3 regions of the Mesorhizobium sp. M1A.F.Ca.IN.020.06.1.1 genome follow, and region 1 is predicted to be linked to each of the others. Evidence: predicted binding sites of a transcription regulator. Region 1 holds the regulator's gene; each other region holds the start of a gene.
What was found. The regulator PhoB, encoded in region 1, activates phosphate uptake and scavenging genes when phosphate is short. The targets are predictions, from matches to a motif close to TGTCATNNANCTGTCAT.

Region 1 (5,170 bases):
AGCTGTTCACCGGCACGCATTCTTCCGGCGGCGAGTTCGGCCACATGATCCATCGTCCGGGCGGCGCGCTTTGCCGTTGCGGACGCCGCGGCTGCGTCGAGGCCTATGCCGGCAACTACGCCATCTGGCGCAGCGCCATGAAGATGAGCGAGGACGCCGAGCCGGTCGATGTCGGCGACGCCGACATGCGGGCGCTCGCCGCCAAGGCGCGCGAGACGGATGGCCCAGAGCGCGAGGCCTATCGCCGGGCCGGGGAGGCGCTGGGCTTCGGCCTTGGCAGCCTGTTCGCGCTGATCGACCCGGCGCCGGTCGCCATGGTCGGCGTCAGCGCCGCCGCCTTTGACCTGATCGAGCCGGCGCTGCGCGAGGCGATCGGCCAGACCGCCGGAGGCCAGCATTCGAAGTCGATCTCCTTCGATACCGAGCCGAACGAATTGCCGCTGATCCGCGAAGGCTGCGCCGTGCGCGCGCTGACCTTCGTCGACCAGGAGATTTTCGCCCCGGGCGTGCAGGCAAGAGCGGGCAAGAACGTGGCCTGAGCAGCTTCGATAGCGATCGTTGGCTTCTGTGCGTCCTGCAGACGCCGGAGATTAGCGAAGGCCCCGCAGCTTCGTCATTCCAGGGCGGAGCAGGAGCGAAGCTCCGTCGCGGAGACCCTGGAATCCATGCCATTACCTCAATCGTCGGATGAGCGGAGCAGAATTTCTGCACCGCCGCGGCGCGTGGAAGTCGCGTGGATCGTCGGGTCTGCGCCGCGTCGCGACGCTTCGTGCTCCGCCCGTGGACGGCGAAGCACCAGCGTCTCGATAACCCGCCAGCTCAGATAGAACCCGTCAGACCTTCGGTGCCCTGGATCTAATCTTCCCTGATCGCGTAGCCCGCCCCACGGATGGTACGTATGACGTCCGGCATGCGGCCGTTGTTGACCGCCTTGCGCAGGCGGCCGACATGCACGTCCACGGTGCGCTCGTCGATATAGATCGTCTCGCCCCAGACATTGTCGAGCAGCTGGCTGCGCGAGAACACCCGGCCGGGATGCCGCATCATGAATTCAAGCAGCCTGAACTCGGTCGGGCCGAGCCGGATCTCGCTCTTCTTGCGGTAGACGCGATGCGATTCGCGGTCGAGGACGATGTCGCCGACCTTGAGCACGCTGGACAGCACCTCGGGCTTGGCGCGGCGCAGCAGCGCCTTGACCCTGGCCATGAATTCCGGCGTCGAGAACGGCTTGACCAGATAGTCGTCGGCGCCGGTCGAGAGGCCGCGCACCCGGTCGCTTTCCTCGCCGCGCGCGGTCAGCATGATGATCGGCAGGCGTTCGGTCTCGGGCCGCATCCTGAGGCGCCGGCAAAGCTCGATGCCGGACACCGCCGGCACCATCCAGTCGAGCACCAGAAGGTCGGGCACATTCTCCTGCAGGCGGATCTCGGCCTCGTCGCCGCGGGTCACCACCTCGACCTGATAGCCCTCGGATTCGAGGTTGTAGCGGAGCAGCACCCCCAGCGGTTCCTCGTCCTCCACCACCATGATGCGTGGCGCGATCATATAGCAGGCACCTTCGCTGTCAGGCCGCCGGCGCCGACATCGTCGTCTCGTCCTGCTTAGGACGATTCGCGGGCAATTGCGTGCCGGTCAGCACATAGTAGGCGTTCTCGGCGATGTTGGTGACGTGGTCGCCGATGCGCTCCAGATTCTTGGCGCAGAACAACAGATGCGTGCAAGCCGTGATGTTGCGCGGATCCTCCATCATGTAGGTCAGGAGCTCGCGGAAGACGGCGGTGTATTTGACGTCGATGCGCTCGTCGTCGTTGCGGAGCTTGGCGAGCGCCGTGGCGTCGCCGGCCGCGTATTCCTCGATCACGCCCTGCACCTGGATCAGCACCAGCTGCGCCATCGAATCGATGGAGTGCGAAAGGTCGCGCGGCGCGGCGCTGACGCCGACCGAGCCGACGCGCTTAGCGATGTTCTTGGCAAGGTCGCCGATGCGCTCGAGATCGCCGGCCATGCGGATGGCGCCAACGACGCTGCGCAGGTCGTCGGCCATCGGCTGGCGTTTGGCAATCAGCGTGATGGCGCGATCGTCGAGCTCGCGTTGGCGCGCGTCCATGATGGCATCGTCGGAGACCACGCGCTGCGCCAGCGCGTTGTCGGAATTCAGCAGAGCCTTGGTCGACGCGCCGACCATCGAGCCGGCAAGATCGCCCATGTCGCGGATAAGCTGGCTGATCTGCCTCAGATCCTCGTCGAAGGAAGCGACCGTATGGGCCATGGTTATGTCCTCGTATGAACTCAGCCGAAGCGGCCGGTGATGTAGTCCTGCGTGCGCTTCTCGCGGGGCGAGGTGAAGATCTTCTCGGTCCGGTCGAATTCGATCAGCTCGCCGAGATACATGAACGCCGTCTGCCGCGACACGCGCGCCGCCTGCTGCATGTTGTGGGTGACGATCACGATCGTGTAGTCGGCCTGCAGCTCGTCGATCAGCTCCTCGATCTTGGCGGTCGAGAGCGGATCGAGTGCCGATGCCGGCTCGTCGAGCAGGATGACCTCCGGCTTCACCGCCACGGTGCGGGCGATGCAGAGCCGCTGCTGCTGGCCGCCCGAAAGGCTCTGGCCACTGGCGTTGAGCTTGTCCCTGACCTCGTTCCACAGCGCGGCGCGCTTCAGCGCCTGTTCGACGCGATTGTCCATCTCGGCCTTGCTTATCTTCTCATACAGCCTGACGCCGAAGGCGATGTTCTCGTAGATCGACATCGGGAACGGCGTCGGCTTCTGGAACACCATGCCGATCTTGGTCCTGAGCAGGTTGAGGTCCTGCGAACGGTCGAGGATGTTCTTGCCGTCGAGCAGCACCTGGCCTTCGGCGCTCTGCTTCGGGTAGAGCTCGTAGATGCGGTTGAGCACGCGCAGCAGCGTCGACTTTCCGCAGCCCGAAGGTCCGATGAAGGCGGTGACGCTGCGCTCGGGCAGCGACAGGTTGATGTCCTTCAGCGCCTTCGACTGGCCATAGTAGAAGTTGAGGTTCTTGACTTCGATCTTGGCCTTCTCGGCGGTCGTCTCGGCTACGTTCAGGTCGGTGGACAACATCGGTTTCATCTGTCCTCTCTGCGTCCGGTAAGGCTGCGGGCGAAGATGCTCAGCCCGAGAACCGTCAGGGTGATTATCAGTGCGCCCGTCCAGGCCAGTTGCTGCCATTCCTCATAAGGGCTCAGCGCAAACTGGAAGATGGTCACCGGCAGGCTGGCCATCGGCGCGTTGAGATTGCTCGACCAGAACTGGTTGTTGAGCGCGGTGAAGAGCAGCGGCGCCGTCTCGCCCGAAATCCGGGCGATCGCCAGCAATATACCGGTGACGATGCCGGACAGTGCGGCGCGATAGGCGACCGAGCGGATCACCACCCAGCGCGGCGCGCCGATGGCGGTGCCGGCCTCGCGCAGCGCGTTGGGCACAAGGTTCAGCATATCCTCGGTGGTGCGCACGACGACGGGGATCACCAGGATCGACAGCGCCACCGCGCCGGCGATCGCCGAGAAATGACCCATCGGCCGCACCATCAGCTCGTAGACGAACAGGCCGACAATGATCGATGGCGCCGACAACAGGATGTCGTTGATGAAGCGCACCACCGTCGTGAGGCGCGAGAAGCGCCCGTACTCGGCCATATAGGTTCCGGCGAGCACGCCGATCGGCGTGCCGACGACGATGCCGATCACGGTCATCACGATGCTGCCGTAAATGGCGTTGAGCAGGCCGCCGGCGTCGCCGGGCGGCGGCGTCATTTCCGTGAACACCGAAAGCGAGACACCCGAGAGCCCCTTATAGAGAAGGGCGCCGAGGATCAGCGCCAGCCAGACGAGGCCGATGCCCGCCGCTATGGTGCAGAGCGCCATCATCACGGCGTTCTTGCGCTTCCGGCTTCGGTGGAGCGATGCGGCTGTCGACATCGGTCAGGCTCCCGTGCGGCTATCGATGCGCAACAGCATGTAGCGTGCGAGCGCGAGGATGATGAAGGTGATGATGAACAGGATCAGTCCGAGCGCCACCAGTGAGGACGTGTAAAGCTCGCCGTCGGCTTCGGTGAATTCGTTGGCGATGGTCGCCGAGATCGTCGTGCCGGGCGCAAAAAGCGAGGCGCTGATGCGGTGCGCATTGCCGATGACGAAGGTGACGGCCATCGTCTCGCCGAGCGCGCGGCCAAGACCGAGCATGACGCCGCCCATGATGCCGACCCGCGTATAGGGAATGACCACACGCCGGGTCACTTCCCAGGTCGTGCAGCCGATGCCGTAGGCCGATTCCTTCAGCACCGCTGGCACCGTGTCGAACACGTCCTTGGTGATCGAGGTGATGAAGGGCAGCACCATGATGGCGAGGATCAGCGACGACGTCAGCAGGCCGATGCCGTAGGGCGGACCGGCAAACAGGCTGGCGAGACCCGGTATGCCGTGGAAAAGATTGATGATGAATGGCTGTACCGTCGTCTGCAGGAATGGCGCGAAGACGAACAGGCCCCAGATGCCGTAAATGATCGAGGGAATGCCGGCGAGCAGCTCGACCGCGATGCCGATCGGGCGCCTGAGCGGGCGCGGGCAGAGCTCGGTCAGGAAGACGGCGATGCCGATGCCGATCGGCACGGCAATGAGGATGGCGATGGCCGAGGTGACGACGGTGCCGTAGATGGGCGCGAGCGCGCCGAAATTCTCGGTGACCGGATTCCAGGATTCAGTGGTGAGGAAGGAGAAGCCGAACTTCGACAGCGCCTCCCACGAGCCGGCGATCAGCGAGACCGCGACGCCGCCGAGAAGAAGCAGCACGAGTATAGCGGAGAGGCGCGTGACCGTTCGGAAGATCGTGTCGGTCAGGGCGAAGCGGCGCACCGTCGCTTCCCTGGTCCGTATGGCGGACGATGTCACGGCTTCGGAAACGGCTGTCATTTGCCCCTCGCATTTCGAAAGAGACAGGAGGGCGCCCGAGGCGCCCTCCTTATTCCGGAGGAATTACATGCCGGAGTAGAGCGGCTTGCCGTTGCTGTCGACGATGTCCTTGCTCCACATTTCCTCGACGCTCTTCACGACCGCGTCGGGCATCGGAACATAGTCCAGCTCGGCGGCCATGTCGTCACCCTTGGCGTAGGACCAGGCGAAGAACTTGAGCGCTTCGGTGGTGGCCGCAG
Region 2 (7,936 bases), on a different contig from region 1:
TTGTCCGAGATGACGGCGTCGAGCCGGCCGTTGAGCAGATCGGTGACCGCCTCTTCCTGGGTCGGGTAGAGCTTCGCCTCGGCGCCGGCCTTGGCGTAGACGTCCTGGGCGTAGTTGGCCTGGGTGGTCGAGGCCTGGGCACCGACCGTCTTGCCGGCAAGCGAGGCCGGCTCGGTCGAGGCGATATCGGCGTCCTTCAGGGCGACCAGCGCAAGCGGCGTGGTGTAGTATTTGTGGGTAAAGGCGACCTGCTTCTTGCGTTCCTCGGTGATGCTCATCGAGGCGATGATGGCGTCGAATTTCTTGGCCTGCAGGGCCGGAATGATGCCATCCCAATCCTGGGTGACGATCTCGCATTCGATCTTCATCTGCGCGCAGAGCGCATTGGCGATGTCGATGTCGAAGCCTTCCACCTTGCCGTCCGGCGTGATGGTGTTGAAGGGCGGATAGGCGCCCTCGGTGCCGATCTTGATCTTTTCGGCCGCGTCTACCGAACCGACGCCGAGCGCCAGCATGGCGGCGGCCGCAGCCGACAGGATCCATCTGGATATCTGCATTTTCATCCCCTTGGGTTCAGGTGCTACATGCTCAGACGCAGCCAAGCACGGCGCGCGAGGCCGGGCAAGCACAGCCTGGCGATCAGCGCGCGGCGCGAAAATGCTTGGAGAGCTTCAGCCCCTGCGCCTGATAGTTGGAACCCAGCTCGCTGCCATAGAGCGCCTGCGGCCGCTTCAGCATATGCTCGTAGACGAGGCGGCCTACGATCTGGCCGTGGTCGAGGATGAACGGCACCTCGTGGCTGCGCACTTCAAGCACCGCGCGGCTGCCGCTGCCGCCGGCGGCGGAATGGCCGAAGCCCGGGTCGAAAAAGCCGGCATAGTGGACGCGGAACTCGCCGACCAGCGGATCGAAAGGCGTCATCTCGGCGGCATAGAGCGGCGGCACGTGCACGGCTTCGCGAGAGACCAGGATGTAGAACTCGTCCGGGTCGAGCACGAGCTCGCCGGCCCCGCTCTTGTAGAGCGGTTCCCAGAAGTCGACCACATCCTGAGCGGCGCGCTTGTCGACGTCGACGAGGCCGGTGTGGTGCTTGCCGCGATAGCCGACCAGGCCGTCCTTGTCGCCGTCGAGATCGATAGAGAGCGCAATGCCGCCGCCGGAGATGTTGGGCGGCTCGGTCGCAACCAGCATCTCGGCGTGATGGAGGTCACGCAACTCATTCTCCGACAGCACGGCATTGCCGGTGCGGAAGCGGATCTGCGACAGGCGCGAGCCGGCGCGCACGACGATCGGGAAGGTGCGCGGGCTGACCTCGAGATAGAGCGGGCCATGATAGCCGGCGGCGATCTTATCGAACTCATGGCCGCGGTCGGTCATGACACGCGTGAAAATGTCGAGCCGTCCGGTCGAGCTCTTCGGGTTGGCCGAAGCCGAGACTTCCGCCGGCAGCGCCAGGCTTTCCTGCAGCGGCACGATGTAGACGCAGCCCGTCTCCAGCACCGCGCCCTCGGCAAGGTTGATCTCATGCAGCTTCAGCCGGTCCAGCTTGTCGGCCACCAGATGATCGGGACCGGGCAGAAAGGAAGCCCGCACGCGAAAGGCCTTGTCGCTAAGTCTGAGATCGAGGCTGGCCGGCTGGATCTGGTTGGTGTCGAGCGCGCGCGGCGACTTCAGCGCGCCCGACTGGAAGAGCGCCGCGATGTCCTGATCCGGAAGAATGCCTGTCTGCCGCAATGTCTGGCTCCGGGCGAAGTCATTGTCGTCGCAGTTTCCTGTCGCAAAACCGCGGGACACTTTTGCGGAGGCTGCCTGGTACAACCCTCTTAATCAAGCCGGCAATTGACGCAAGCGCGGGCGAGGTCTAAAGGGTCGTTATCCCGTGGTGATTTGGCCGGTCGGCTTGCAGCCACGTTAAACAAGTCGCTAAAGGACCGTCGGGCCGCAAGGCCGTATGGACCGGTTGCGACGTCGCGGCCGGTTTTTTTGTGTTTGGAAGCAGGGCGATGACCAAGACGCGTAACTGGAAACCTCAGACGGCACTCGTGCATGGCGGGACGCTGCGTTCCGGCTTCGGCGAGACCGCCGAGGCGATGTATCTCACCCAGGGCTATGTCTACGAGACGGCCCAGGCAGCGGAGGCCCGCTTCAAGGGCGAGGAACCCGGCTTCATCTATTCGCGCTACGCCAACCCGACCGTCGATATGTTCGAGAAGCGCATGTGCGCGCTGGAAGGCGCGGAAGACGCACGTGCAACCGCTTCCGGCATGGCCGCCGTGTCCGCCGCCCTGCTCTGCAGCGTCAAGGCCGGCGATCACATCGTTGCGGCGCGAGCCCTGTTCGGTTCCTGCCGCTGGGTAGTCGAGACGCTGGCGCCGCGCTATGGCATCGAGGCAACGCTGATCGACGGCACCGACATTGCCAATTGGGAAAAAGCGGTCAGGCCGAACACCAAGCTGTTCTTCCTGGAAAGTCCGACCAACCCGACGTTGGAAGTGGTCGATATCGCCGCTGTCGCCGCTTTAGCAAATTCGATCGGCGCACGCGTGATCGTCGACAACGTCTTTGCCACGCCGCTGCAGCAGAAGCCGCTGCAGCTCGGCGCCCATATCGTGGTCTACTCGGCGACCAAGCACATCGACGGACAAGGCCGCTGCCTCGGCGGCGTCATCCTGTCGGACAAGAAGTGGATCGACGAGAACCTGCACGATTATTTCCGGCACACCGGCCCGAGCCTGTCCCCATTCAACGCATGGACGCTGCTGAAAGGCCTCGAGACGCTCCCGCTGCGCGTGCGCCACCAGACCGAAAGCGCCGGCAAGATCGCGGACTTCCTGGCTGGCCGGCCGGAGATCGCCCGCGTCATCTATCCGGGCCGGGCCGACCATCCCCAGGCGGATATCGTCAGGAAGCAGATGTCGGGCGGCTCGACGCTGATCTGCCTCGACGTCAAGGGCGGCAAGCAGGCGGCCTTCGCCTTGCAGAACGCGCTCGACATCGTGCTGATCTCGAACAACCTCGGCGACGCAAAGAGCCTGATCACGCATCCGGCGACGACGACGCACAAAAACCTCACTGACGAGGCCCGCGCCGAGCTCGGCATCGGACCAGGCACGCTCAGGCTCTCCGTCGGGCTGGAGGATACCGACGACCTGCTCGCCGACATCGAACAGGCGCTGAAGGCGGCGAAGGAATGAACCGCCACGGCGGCAAAGAGGGCGCTTGAGCCGCAGCCGGCTCAAGCAATCTCTTCGAGTTCAGTCATCCCGCTGTTGCGGATGGTCATTGCGTTGCCACGCCATTCGACGGCCCCGCCAAGCCAGCCGCGCGCCCAGATGGCGGGAAGCATCGCGTCGCGCACGATCATCGCGGTGACGCTGCGCGGCGACAGATGCCAGCCCTTGGACCAGGCGAGCATGCATTCGGGCACATAGGCGATCGCCAGCACGCAGAGCGCGGTCGTGGGCAGGCTGACACCGGCGCTTGCCGCCGCGATCAGCGCCAGAAGCAGCGGCACGACCACACCGGTCAGGATTTCGGGCGCGAAGAACAATGGGAAGGTGACGCGGCGCAGCCGCGCCCAGCGCGCCTGGCGCGACCAGATTTCGGCGAGCGTGCGCTGGCCGAGCGACTGCTCGAAGGGCGCGGCCACGAGATTGACCCGAAGGCCAAGGCTGTTGACCAGCTTGGTCGCCGCCGCGTCCTCGGCGATCTCGGCGGCCAAAGCCTGGATGCCGCCATTTGCATCCAGCATCGGCTTGTTCCACAGCATGCTCTTGCCCTGCGCGAAGCCAAGGCCGAGCGCTTCGCCGGCATATTGCCAACGCGCCTGCAGCGTGTTGAGGAAGGCGCATTCGACCTCGGCCCAGAAACCGTTCGGACGCGAGCCGATCGGCGTCGAGCAGACGAGGCCGGTGTCCGGCCCCCAGGCCGCCATCAGATGCTGGACATAGTCCTTGGGCATCAGCACGTTGGAATCGGCGAGGATCACCCAGTCGTGCCGCGCCGCCTGCCAGCCCTTGATGCAGTTGTTTAGCTTGGGATTGGCGCTGATCCTGTCATCGCCGACGAGGAGCCGCGCCGGAACATTCGGAAATCTCGCGATGGCGGCGTTGATCAGCTTGACCACGGGATCTTCGGCGTGCGCGACGCAGAAGATCAGTTCGTAGCGCGGCCAATCGAGCGAGAAGGCGCGGTCGAGCGTCTCCTGCGTGAACGGCTCCACACCGCGCGACGGCACGACGATCGAGACAGGCGACAGGCCGCCGGAGGGCGCGGGAATGGCGCAACGAGCCTTCAGCCGCGACGACGCGAGCAGGATGCTGGCAAGGTTGGAAAAAAGAAGGGCCGAGGAGGCAAAGGCGGCTGCGAGGGTCAGTTCCATCGAGATCTGGTCACTCCGGAAAGGCCGCCCGAGGCCGTTTCATCACTCGACAAAGCGCCCGAGTCGCCCGCACGGTTTGTGCACACCAACATTGTCATGTGTCACTTAAATGACATTGTTTGTCGGCACTTGCGGTGGAAAAGCCGGCAGGCTGGCGACGCCGCGGAGGTAGAACCGCGAAGCGCGGTAAAATGTTCCCTGCGGCACCGGAGTGGCTCATGTATCGCGCCGTGACGCGCAACATCGAAGTGCAGGTCAGGCCGTTTTATCTGGAGGACCGTTCCGATCCGTCCGAAAACCGCTATGTCTGGGGCTACCAGGTGACGATCGACAACCGGTCGGACGAGTTCGTGCAGCTTCTGTCGCGCTACTGGCACATCACCGACGGGCGTGGCCGAGTCGAAGAAGTGCGCGGCGAGGGCGTGGTCGGCGACCAGCCGGAGCTCAACCCCGGCGACAGCTATCAGTACACGTCGGGATGCCCGCTCTCGACGCCATCCGGCATCATGGTCGGCCGCTACACGATGCGCAACGGCCGCGGCGAAACGTTCGACGTCGCCATTCCGGCTTTCTCGCTCGATATGCCGGGGACGAAAAGGACGGTGAATTAAAGAACTCGAGTTCCCCGCCTCCGCAAAGCGGGGGCGAGGAGCCGGAGCTTTCTCACTCCGCCGCAAACTCCGCCGGATCGAAGTCGTACTGCGTCGAGCAGAACTCGCAAGCGACATGGATACCGCCGTCCTCGGTCGAGTCCTTTATCTCCTCGGCCGAGAAGCCTTCGAGAATGCCTCGGATTTTGTCGCGCGAGCAGGAGCACTGATCGGCGACCGGCACACCGCGGAAGACGCGCACGCCGTGCTCGTGGAACAGCCGGTAGAGCAGCCGCTCGGCACCCACCGTCGGATCGATGAGCTCGGTCGGCTCGATGGTGCCGAGCAGCGCCAAGAGTTCCCGCCAGGAATTGTCGGCCGGTTCGTGCGTCACGTCTCGTGGATCGCCATCCCCGCCCGAAATGTCGGGCACGCGCATGCGTTCGGGCGCCTGCGGCAGGAACTGCGCCAGGATACCGCCGGCGCGCCATTGCTCGCGGGCCCCGCCCGGGCCCGGGGTCACCAGCTTCGCAACCGACATCCTCAGATCGGTCGGGATCTGCTCCGACTGGCGGAAATAGGTCCGCGCGGCTTCTTCCAGCGATGTGCCGTCGAGTTGGACGATGCCCTGATAGCGCTGCGTGTGCGCGCCCTGATCGATGGTCAGGGCCAGGACGCCGGTGCCGAGCAGCTTCTCCTGCGAGATCTCGCCCGAGGCAATCAGCGCCTGCAGCCGGTCGGCGTCGAAGCGCGCATAGGCGCGCAACGAATGCGGCGTGGTAAAGTCCGCCACCAGCATGTCGACCGGTCCGTCCGTGCGGGTTTGCAGGATGAACTTGCCCTCGAATTTCAGCGACGTGCCGAGCAGTACGGTGAGCACGCAGGCCTCCGCCAGCAGGCGCGCGACCGGCTCGGGATAATCGTGGCGGCTGAGAATGGCGTCGAGCATCGGCCCGAGCTGCACCGTGCGGCCGCGCACATCCAGGGGCGCTACTTCGTAAGGCACGACATGGTCGTCGCCTGCGAAGCCGAATTCGCCGAGTTTGGGTTGATGCTCAGCCAAGGAAAGCGTTTCCAGCATGACAAAACTCCGGGGCGCATCCATCCCGCTTTCCAGGCGGCATGGGTCGAAGCGCGTTCGATTTCAGTGATGGCCCGCAAATAGGCATCACACATCCCGGGATCAAGTTGGCGCGGATCAAGTCGACCCCGGTCAAGCGCCCAGGCACCAGGCCAGCACCGCCTTCTGGGCGTGCAGCCGGTTCTCGGCCTCGTCGAAGACCACCGAATGCGGTCCGTCGATCACCTCGTCGGTGACCTCCTCGCCGCGATGCGCAGGCAGGCAGTGCATGAAAAGCGCGTCGGACTTCGCCCTCGCCATCAGCGCGGCGTTGACCTGGTAGGGCAGGAAGACGTTATGGCCGCGGGCGCGATGCTCCTGGCCCATCGACACCCAGCTGTCGGTGACGACGCAATCAGCCTGGTCGACGGCCTCTTCGGCCGAGCCGGCAAACCTCACCTTGCCGCCATTGGCCTTCGCCCAGTCGACATATTTCTCGAACGGCTCGCTGCCCTCCGGCACGGCGACATTGAGGTTGAAGCGGAACCGCGCCGAGGCTTCTAGAAGCGAGTGCAGCACATTGTTGCCGTCACCTGTCCAGGCGAAGGTCTTGCCGGCCACCGGACCGCGATGCTCCTCATAGGTCATGATGTCGGCCATCAGCTGGCAGGGATGGGTATCGTCGGTCAGCCCATTGATCACCGGCACGGTCGCGTTTTCGGTGAGTTCCAGCAACCGGTCATGCGAGGTGGTGCGGATCATGATGGCATCGACATAGCGCGACAGCACCTTGGCGGTGTCGGCGATGGTTTCAGAACGGCCGAGCTGCATCTCGGTGCCGGTCAGCATGATGGTCTCGCCGCCGAGTTGGCGCATGCCGACGTCGAAGGAAACGCGCGTGCGCGTCGAAGGCTTGTCGAAGATCATCGCCAGCACCTTGCCCTCGAGCGGCTTCGAACGCTCGCCGGCCTTGAGCCTGGTCTTTCGCGCCATCGCATCGTCCAGCATGACGCGCAGATCGCCTGCGGAAACGGCGGACAGGTCGGTGAAGTGACGAACGCTCATCGGCAGATTCCAGAACTACTTCGCGGCTTCGGCCGTAATCGCGTCGGTCAGGCCCTTGGCGCCCGACCGAATGCGTTTCAGCGCCTCCCCGATCTCCTCGTCGGTGACGGTGAGCGGCGGCAAAAGCCGGATGACGTTGTCGCCCGCCGGCACCGCAAGCAAGTGCTGGTCGCGCAGCGCCATGTTAACCTTGGCGTTGGGCATGGCGCATTTCAGCCCTAGCATCAGCCCGCTTCCCCGGATGCCTTCGATGACCTCGGGAAATTCGTCGGCGACCGCCGCCAGTCCTTGCTTCAGCAGCAATGCCTTGCGCTGAACGTCCTCGAGGAAGCCGTCGGCCAGCACGACGTCGAGCACGGCGTTGCCCACCGCCATCGCCAGCGGATTGCCGCCGAAAGTGGTGCCGTGCACGCCGGCCGTCATGCCAGCCGCCGCGTCGTCGGTTGCGAGGCAGGCACCCATCGGAAAACCGCCGCCGATGCCCTTGGCGATCGCCATCAGGTCAGGCGTGACGCCCGCCCACTCATGCGCGAACAGCTTGCCGGTGCGCCCGATGCCGCACTGGACCTCGTCGAAGATCAGAAGCAGGCCATGCCGGTCACAGAGTTGCCGAATCCGCTTCAACGACTGCGTCGGCACCGGGCGGATGCCGCCCTCGCCCTGCACCGGTTCGATCAGGATAGCCGCGGTTTCCGGTGTGATCGCCTTCTCGGCGGCATCGATATCGTCGAACGCGACCTGGTCGAAGCCCTCGACCTTCGGACCGAAACCCTCGAGATATTTGTACTGACCGCCGGCGGCGATCGTCGCCAGCGTGCGGCCGTGGAAGGCGCCCTCGAA
Region 3 (6,795 bases), on a different contig from region 1:
GTTGGCCGGTCCCGGTCCCCGGTTCATCGAGCCCAGCACATTCTCCAGTTCCACGTCCGCAGCGGCGCAGATTTGTATCAGCCGATCGAGCTTGCAGTTGCGCTCATGGAAGATGCGCTTCACTGTCGGCTCGGAAACGCCCATGCGCTCGGCCAGCGCCCGGTAGGTCAGGCCCTTGGCCTTCAATGTCCGTTTCAGCGCCTCGAAGATCGGCCCGTTCATGGAATGCACCTCGTTTGCGCGAATTCGTATCGCTCCTCGATACTACGCTCGAACTGGCTTCCGGAAAAGTATCGAAAAACCTAGCTCTTGGCCGTCAACACAGGAGAGCATCATGAAAAACCTCATCGCTTCGACCTTTCTCGCCATCGCCGGCATCGCAACGGCTGCCACCGCCGAGGCCGGCGAGATCTGGCGCGCCGGCGGCTTCGAGCAGCCGGAATCGGCGCTGGTCGATGCCGCCAACAAGCGCATCGTCGTCTCCAACATCGTCGGCAATCCGGGCGAAGCTGATGGCAACGGCTATTTGTCGCTGCTGTCGCTGGACGGCAAGGTCATCAGCCGCCATTGGGTGGACGGCATGGACGCGCCCAAGGGCATGGCGATTGCCGGCGGCAAGCTCTACGCCGCCGACATCACCAAGGTGCGCGTCGTCGACCTCGCCAGCGGCAAGCTGGTCTCTACCATCGATGTGCCCGGCGCCGTCTTCCTGAACGACATGACCGCCGATGCCTCGGGCAAGGTCTATGTCACGGATATGCTCGCCGACACGATCTACCGTATCGACGGCGACAAACCGGAGCTGTTCATCAAGGATGCGCTGCTCGCCTCGCCCAATGGCGTCTTCGCCGATGGCGACCGGCTGATCGTCGCGTCCTGGGGCAAGGGCATCAAGCCCGATTTCAGCACGGCGGCGCCGGGCGGCCTGCTGGCCGTCGACGTCGCCAGAAAGAAGGTGACGCCGCTGCCGGGCGCGCAAAATTTGCCGACCTCGACGGCGTCATCGCCATCGGCGACACGATCTATGCCACCGCCTACATGACCGGCACGCTCTATCGCTACAAGGGCGGCGGCGCGCCGGAAGCGATCGCCACTTTCAAGCCGGGCAGCGCCGATATCGGCACCGACGGCAACTCGACCATCTATGTTCCGCTGATGAACGAAGGCGCGGTCGCGGCGCTGAAGCTCGACTGAGGACGATTGCGGCGGGAACGAGGTCGATCGGGGCTGGACCGCCATATCGACGGGGCTGCCATCTGGTTCAGCCGCTCGCTCCGGGATATCCGGCAGCAACCGTCACATGGGCCAAGCCGTGAAGACATCCAGCCTGACCGGCGCCGCCGTGTCGCCAATGATCCCGGTGCTCGTATGCGCACTGGCGATCTTCCTTTTGTCCGGGATGGACGCGGCGATGAAGTCCCTGGTCATCGCGGTCGGTGTGTACAACACCGTGCTGTGGCGCAGCCTAGTCTCGACCTTGATCGCGGGCGCCGCCTGGTCGGCGGGGCCGCGCTCGAAGCCGGCTCTTCCGGTGCTGGGGCTGCATGCGCTACGCGCCGCGGTCGTCGGCATCGTCCTGGTTTCGTTCTTTTGGGGTCTCGCCAGATTGCCGCTCGCCGAGGCGATCGGGCTCAGCTTTGTCGCGCCCCTGTTTGCGCTTTTTCTCGCAGCCTTGTTGCTGGGCGAGAGAATCCGGCGCCAGGCGGTGTGGGCGTCGCTGGCCGGCATCGCCGGCGTCGCGATCATTCTGGCCGGCCAGTTCGGGCAGGCCGGCCACTCGCAGGATGCGCTCCTGGGCACGGCCGCGGTGCTCGTATCGACTGTGTTCTATGGCTACAATCTGATCCTCGCGCGGCGGCAGGCGCTGTTGGCCAAGCCGGTCGAGATCATGCTGTTCCAGAACCTCTGCATCGCGGTCATCCTTGGTCTCGCCGCGCCGTGGCTCGCCGTCGCGCTGCCGAGTGACCTGTGGCTTCACCTGGTCGGGGTGGCGATGCTGTCGCTTGCCGGCCAATTCTTGATGAGTTGGGCCTACGCTCGCGCCGAAGCGCAATATCTCATCCCGACGGAATACTCGGCCTTCATCTGGGCGATCGCGCTCGGCTGGTTCTTCTTCGGCGAGGAGGTGGCCTGGACCACGCTGACCGGGGCTTGCCTGATCGTCGCCGGCTGCCTGATCGCGGCGCGCGCCAACCCGAAACTTGCGGAGCCGATCGAAGCGGCAGTTTGAGAGAACATGTCGCTCTACGCGGACTGCGATTGTCCTTTCAGCTGCGCCCGCGCGTCGCGAATCGAGGCGGCATAGGTGACCAGCGGCTGCTTGAGGCCGTGGTTGACCAGCATGCGCCGTGTCTGCGGCGCGGCGCCCGCGATGATCAAGCGCACGCCGGCGCGTCCGGCCTTGTGCGCGGCACCCCCGATGACGTTTGCCGCCGTCGAGTCGAGGAACGGCACCGCCGAGCAATCGAGGATGAAATTCTTGCGCTGGTCTGCGATTCGGTCGAGCACGGCGCCGACGGTCAAGGCGGCACCGAAGAAGAAGGCCCCGGAGATTCGATAGATGACGGTATCGGCGTCTGCCGCCTGGCTTGAATCATAAGTGGCGGCGCGATCGGCGACGTCCTCCGGCACCAGCGGCAGATCGGCCTCGACTGCGATGGACTTGGCCATGCGATCGATGAACAGGATCGACCCGAGCGCGAAGCCCGACGACGATGCCTTCCGTCAGATCGCGCAGGATGACGATCAGGAACGTCGCCATCAGCACCAGCGCGTCGCCACGCGAGGCTCTGAGGAGCGTGAGGAAAGCCCGTCGCGACTTCTTGTGCGGCTCAGCCTTGGGAGTTCTGCGGCGTGGCAGGCTTGAGACGCACGCCCCTGCCGCCGCGCTCGCTGGCCTGGTTCTCGCCGATCAGCTCCACCCCGGCCTCGTCGAGTGCCTGGATGACCTTCATCAGCGTATCGACCACGCCTCTGACGACACCTTCACTCGCTTCCATGCGTTGGATGGTCGGAAGCGAAACCCCGGCGCGCTCGGCGAGCGTTTTCTGGTCGATACCGGCCAACGCCCTCGCGGCGCGCATCTGCGCGGCAGTGATCATCGGCCAGAACCCCTGTCTGAGTCTGCAGTATCAATGGATAATCCAAAGATCATGATGTTTCAAGCATCCTAACAAACAGTTGAAACATGAGTACTCATTCGCTGTCCGCCACCACTTTGCGCCGCTGCAGCAGGCGCGCTGCAAGCCAGCACAACATGGCCCAGGCAAAGCCGGCGCACCAGCCGGCAAGCACGTCGGACGGCCAATGCACGCCGAGATAGACGCGGCTGGTTCCGACCAGCACCGTGGTGAGCACGGCGAGGCCGAGCACGAAGATCTTCGTCCTGCGGTTCGGTAGGAAACGCGCGGCGAGCGAGCCCAGCGTGAGATAGGTCACCGCCGACAGCATCGCATGGCCGCTCGGAAAGGAGAGCGAGGTCTCGTTGACGAGATGCGAGACGAGATCGGGGCGGGGCCGGTCGACCTCGAACTTGAGCAGGCTGGACGCCGCCTGGCCGCCCGCCACCGAAACGAACACGAACAGTGCGGTCGCCGGTCGGCGCATCAGCAGAAAATAGACGATCACCGCAGTCGTGATCAGCACCAGCACGCTGGTGCTGCCGAGCGCGGTGATATCGCGCACCGCGCCTTGCAGCCAAAGCGGACCGATCGGGCTGTCCGGCTGCCCGGCATGGCGGAAGGCGAGCAGGATTTCCGTGTCCAACGCATGCGGAGTCGTGGCGCGCGCCACGCCCATGAGTTCCACCAGGCCCCATAGCCCGCAGGCGATGGCCAGCCCGGCCGCAAGCACCGGGAATTCTATTCTGTTGAGCAGCGCCTTGGCGGTCGATTTCATGCCGGGCCTGCTCCAATTACAGCCGCTGCATATAGGGTCCGAGCGTGATCAGCGCGACGGCCGCGATCGCCAGCACGACGCCTGTCGCTTGGAAAGTGTTGAGGCGCTCTCCAAAGAAGACCAGCGCGACGACATTGACTGAGACCAGCTGGATCACTGCCGACAGGCTGAACGACACCGACATGCCGAATTCGCGGATCAGCCTGAGCATGATCAGATTGCCGGCGGAATAGAGCGCCAGCGTCAGCACGATCTTGCCGAGACTCGGCGCCAATCCCCATTGTTTGGCCGCCATCGCGGCCAGGAGGAAAATCACAGTCGAAACGCCAAGCTGCGCCAGTCCCCAGAGACTCACGTTCATCCCTCCCGAAGCGGCCTTCGCCGCGCCGCTCGCCGCTTTTGTTTCCGAAGCGCGCGAAGCCGTCAAGCTGATGGCGTCGGGCAAGCTACGCTGCGACGGGATCGAAGGCGGAATCTCGCAAGGCAAGCCCCGCAGCCATGGTTGGCGTCCTTGCGCCGAGCGCGCTCGGGAGTCTGCTCGCCGTGTGTTGTGGGCCTCGTGTGGCGCCAATGCGTGGGCGAACAGTCATCAGCCGGCAAATTGGCATTGCTCAATGGGGCTGATGTCACGAAAATGTGATCGGGCGCCTATAGGGTTCGACCGGTTACACGTTCCAGCCACCTCAAGAGCCAGAGGACAGCCCATGACCCAACCTGAGATTCGCTTCCGTACCAGCCAGCTTGAGGAGAATGACGGCCCGCCCGTCAATCCTACCGACAACCGTACGATGGGCGAGATCATCGCCGCGCGCTTCTCGCGCCGCGACTTCCTCAGGGGTTCGCTGGCTGTCTCGGCCATCGCCGCCACCGTGAGCCCGCTGGCGCTCGTCGCGGCAGACGAGGCGCGCGCCGCCGAGGTCTCGGCCTTCAAATTCGACGAGCTCGAGGCCGGCATCGACGACAAGCACCACGTCGCGCCGGGCTACGATGCCGACGTGCTCTTGCGCTGGGGCGACCCGCTCTTTACCGATTCGCCGGAATTCGACCCGGCAAAACAAACGGCCGGAGCCCAGGCAAGACAGTTCGGCTACAACAACGACTATATCGGTTATATCCCGATCGAGGGCTCGGACGAGCATGGCCTGCTGGTCGTCAACCACGAATACACCAACCCGCATCTGATGTTCCCCGGCATCGTCAAGATCGTCGACAAGGACGGCAAGAAGGCCGCCGAGGTGGCGCCGCTCAGCAAGGAGCAGGTCGATGTCGAAATGGCGGCGCACGGCGGCAGCATCGTCGAGATCCGCAAGGAGGGCGGCAAATGGCAGGTGGTGCGTGACGGCAAGCTCAACCGCCGCATCATGTCCACCACCGAAATGGCGCTGTCCGGTCCGGTAGCCGGCCATGATCGCGTCAAGACCAATGCCGACCCGTCTGGCACCAAGGTCTTCGGCACCCTCAACAACTGTGCCGGCGGCGTCACGCCCTGGGGCACCTATGTGATGGCCGAGGAGAACATCCACGGCTATTTCTCGGGCGAGTTGCCGGAAGGCCACAAGGAGGCCGCCAACTACAAGCGCCTCGGCATTCCGGAGGGCGCCTATGAATGGGGCGCGCATTACGATCGCTTCAACCTCGCGAAGGAACCGAACGAGCCCAACCGCTTCGGCTGGGTCGTCGAGGTCGACGTCAACGACCCGAATTCGGTGCCGAGGAAGCGAACCGCCATGGGTCGCTTCAAGCATGAGGGCGCCGAATCGATCGTCACCAAGGATGGCCGCGTCGCCTTCTATCTCGGCGACGACGAACGCTTCGACTATGTCTACAAATTCGTCACCAAAGGTACGTTCAATCCGAACGACCGCGCCGCCAACATGAACCTGCTCGACGAGGGCACGCTGCATGTTGCCAAATTCGCCGAGGACGGCTCGGTCGAATGGATGCCGATCGTGTTCGGCGAAGGTCCGCTGACGGCGGAAAACGGTTTCGCCAGCCAGGCCGACGTTCTGATCGAGACGCGTCGCGCCGCCGACCTGCTCGGCGCCACCAAGATGGATCGGCCGGAAGACATTCAGCCCAATGCCGGCAACGGCAAGGTCTATGTCATGCTGACCAACAATTTTAAGCGCAAGGCCGACCAGGTCGACGCCGCCAATCCGCGCGCGGCGAACGCCTTCGGCCACATCATCGAGATCGTCGAGGACGGCGGCGACTTCGCCGCCACCAAGGGCAAGTGGGAAGTGCTGCTGAAGTGCGGCGATCCTTCGGTGGCCGATGTCGGCGCCACCTTCTCGACTGCCACCACCGCCAATGGCTGGTTCGGCATGCCGGACAATTGTGCCGTCGACTCGGCCGGCCGCCTGTGGGTCGCGACCGACGGCCAGGGCCCGAAGGCCACCGGCCGTACCGACGGCCTGTGGGCGGTCGACACCGAGGGCGCGGCGCGGGCGACCTCAAAGCTGTTCTTCCGCGTGCCGATCGGCGCCGAGATGTGCGGCCCGCTATTCGCGCCGGACGACCAGACCGCCTTCGTCGCCGTCCAGCATCCGGGCGATGGCGGCGAGGACTGGGAAGCTTTTGGCCGCCCCTCCTATTACGAGGATCCATCGACCCGGTGGCCGGACTTCAAGCCGGACATGCCGGTGCGTCCGGCGGTCGTTGCCATCACCAAGCAGGGCGGCGGCAAGATCGCGGTCTGATTGGCGACTCGCTTAAGCAGGGGAAGGGTTGCGGTGATCCGCGACCCTCCTCACCTTGCGATTACTCCACGCCTCGGACCACGGCCATGTTCAGGGTGGTTCTCAACCGGAAGCCGATAGCCTCGTAGAGGCCGATGGCCGGAGCATTGCTGTCATAGGCGTGCAGGTATGGAACCTCGCCCCGCGCCATGATCCGGTT

Region 2: EOA60_RS08935 (ceramide glucosyltransferase) is a predicted target of PhoB. The motif match lies at 4,480-4,496, and genes of this name have one in related genera.
Region 3: EOA60_RS11835 (PhoX family phosphatase) is a predicted target of PhoB. The motif match lies at 4,522-4,538, and genes of this name have one in related genera.

What each region holds. Positions count from the first base shown of each region.
Region 1 covers NZ_RZSR01000334.1:31-5,200, forward strand. Annotated here, with positions in the region: partial or broken gene EOA60_RS16190 (ROK family protein) at 1-539, shown strand, start outside; gene phoB (phosphate regulon transcriptional regulator PhoB) at 856-1,545, opposite strand; gene phoU (phosphate signaling complex protein PhoU) at 1,565-2,269, opposite strand; gene pstB (phosphate ABC transporter ATP-binding protein PstB) at 2,290-3,093, opposite strand; gene pstA (phosphate ABC transporter permease PstA) at 3,090-3,941, opposite strand; gene pstC (phosphate ABC transporter permease subunit PstC) at 3,945-4,931, opposite strand; partial or broken gene EOA60_RS16220 (substrate-binding domain-containing protein) at 4,995-5,170, opposite strand, start outside.
Region 2 covers NZ_RZSR01000138.1:883-8,818, reverse strand. Annotated here, with positions in the region: partial or broken gene EOA60_RS08950 (transporter substrate-binding domain-containing protein) at 1-557, opposite strand, end outside; gene EOA60_RS08945 (2'-deoxycytidine 5'-triphosphate deaminase) at 640-1,734, opposite strand; SAM riboswitch at 1,870-1,947, shown strand; gene EOA60_RS08940 (O-succinylhomoserine sulfhydrylase) at 2,004-3,194, shown strand; gene EOA60_RS08935 (ceramide glucosyltransferase) at 3,236-4,381, opposite strand; gene apaG (Co2+/Mg2+ efflux protein ApaG) at 4,600-4,992, shown strand; gene EOA60_RS08925 (Hsp33 family molecular chaperone) at 5,045-6,076, opposite strand; gene argF (ornithine carbamoyltransferase) at 6,185-7,096, opposite strand; gene EOA60_RS08915 (aspartate aminotransferase family protein) at 7,112-7,936, opposite strand, start outside.
Region 3 covers NZ_RZSR01000206.1:188-6,982, reverse strand. Annotated here, with positions in the region: partial or broken gene EOA60_RS11870 (helix-turn-helix transcriptional regulator) at 1-222, opposite strand, end outside; gene EOA60_RS11865 (ATP/GTP-binding protein) at 335-1,042, shown strand; gene EOA60_RS38920 (hypothetical protein) at 1,039-1,194, shown strand; gene EOA60_RS11860 (DMT family transporter) at 1,301-2,230, shown strand; partial or broken gene EOA60_RS11855 (STAS domain-containing protein) at 2,245-2,815, opposite strand; gene EOA60_RS11850 (helix-turn-helix transcriptional regulator) at 2,832-3,101, opposite strand; gene EOA60_RS11845 (phosphatase PAP2 family protein) at 3,196-3,897, opposite strand; gene EOA60_RS11840 (hypothetical protein) at 3,914-4,252, opposite strand; gene EOA60_RS11835 (PhoX family phosphatase) at 4,602-6,596, shown strand; partial or broken gene EOA60_RS11830 (GNAT family N-acetyltransferase) at 6,658-6,795, opposite strand, start outside.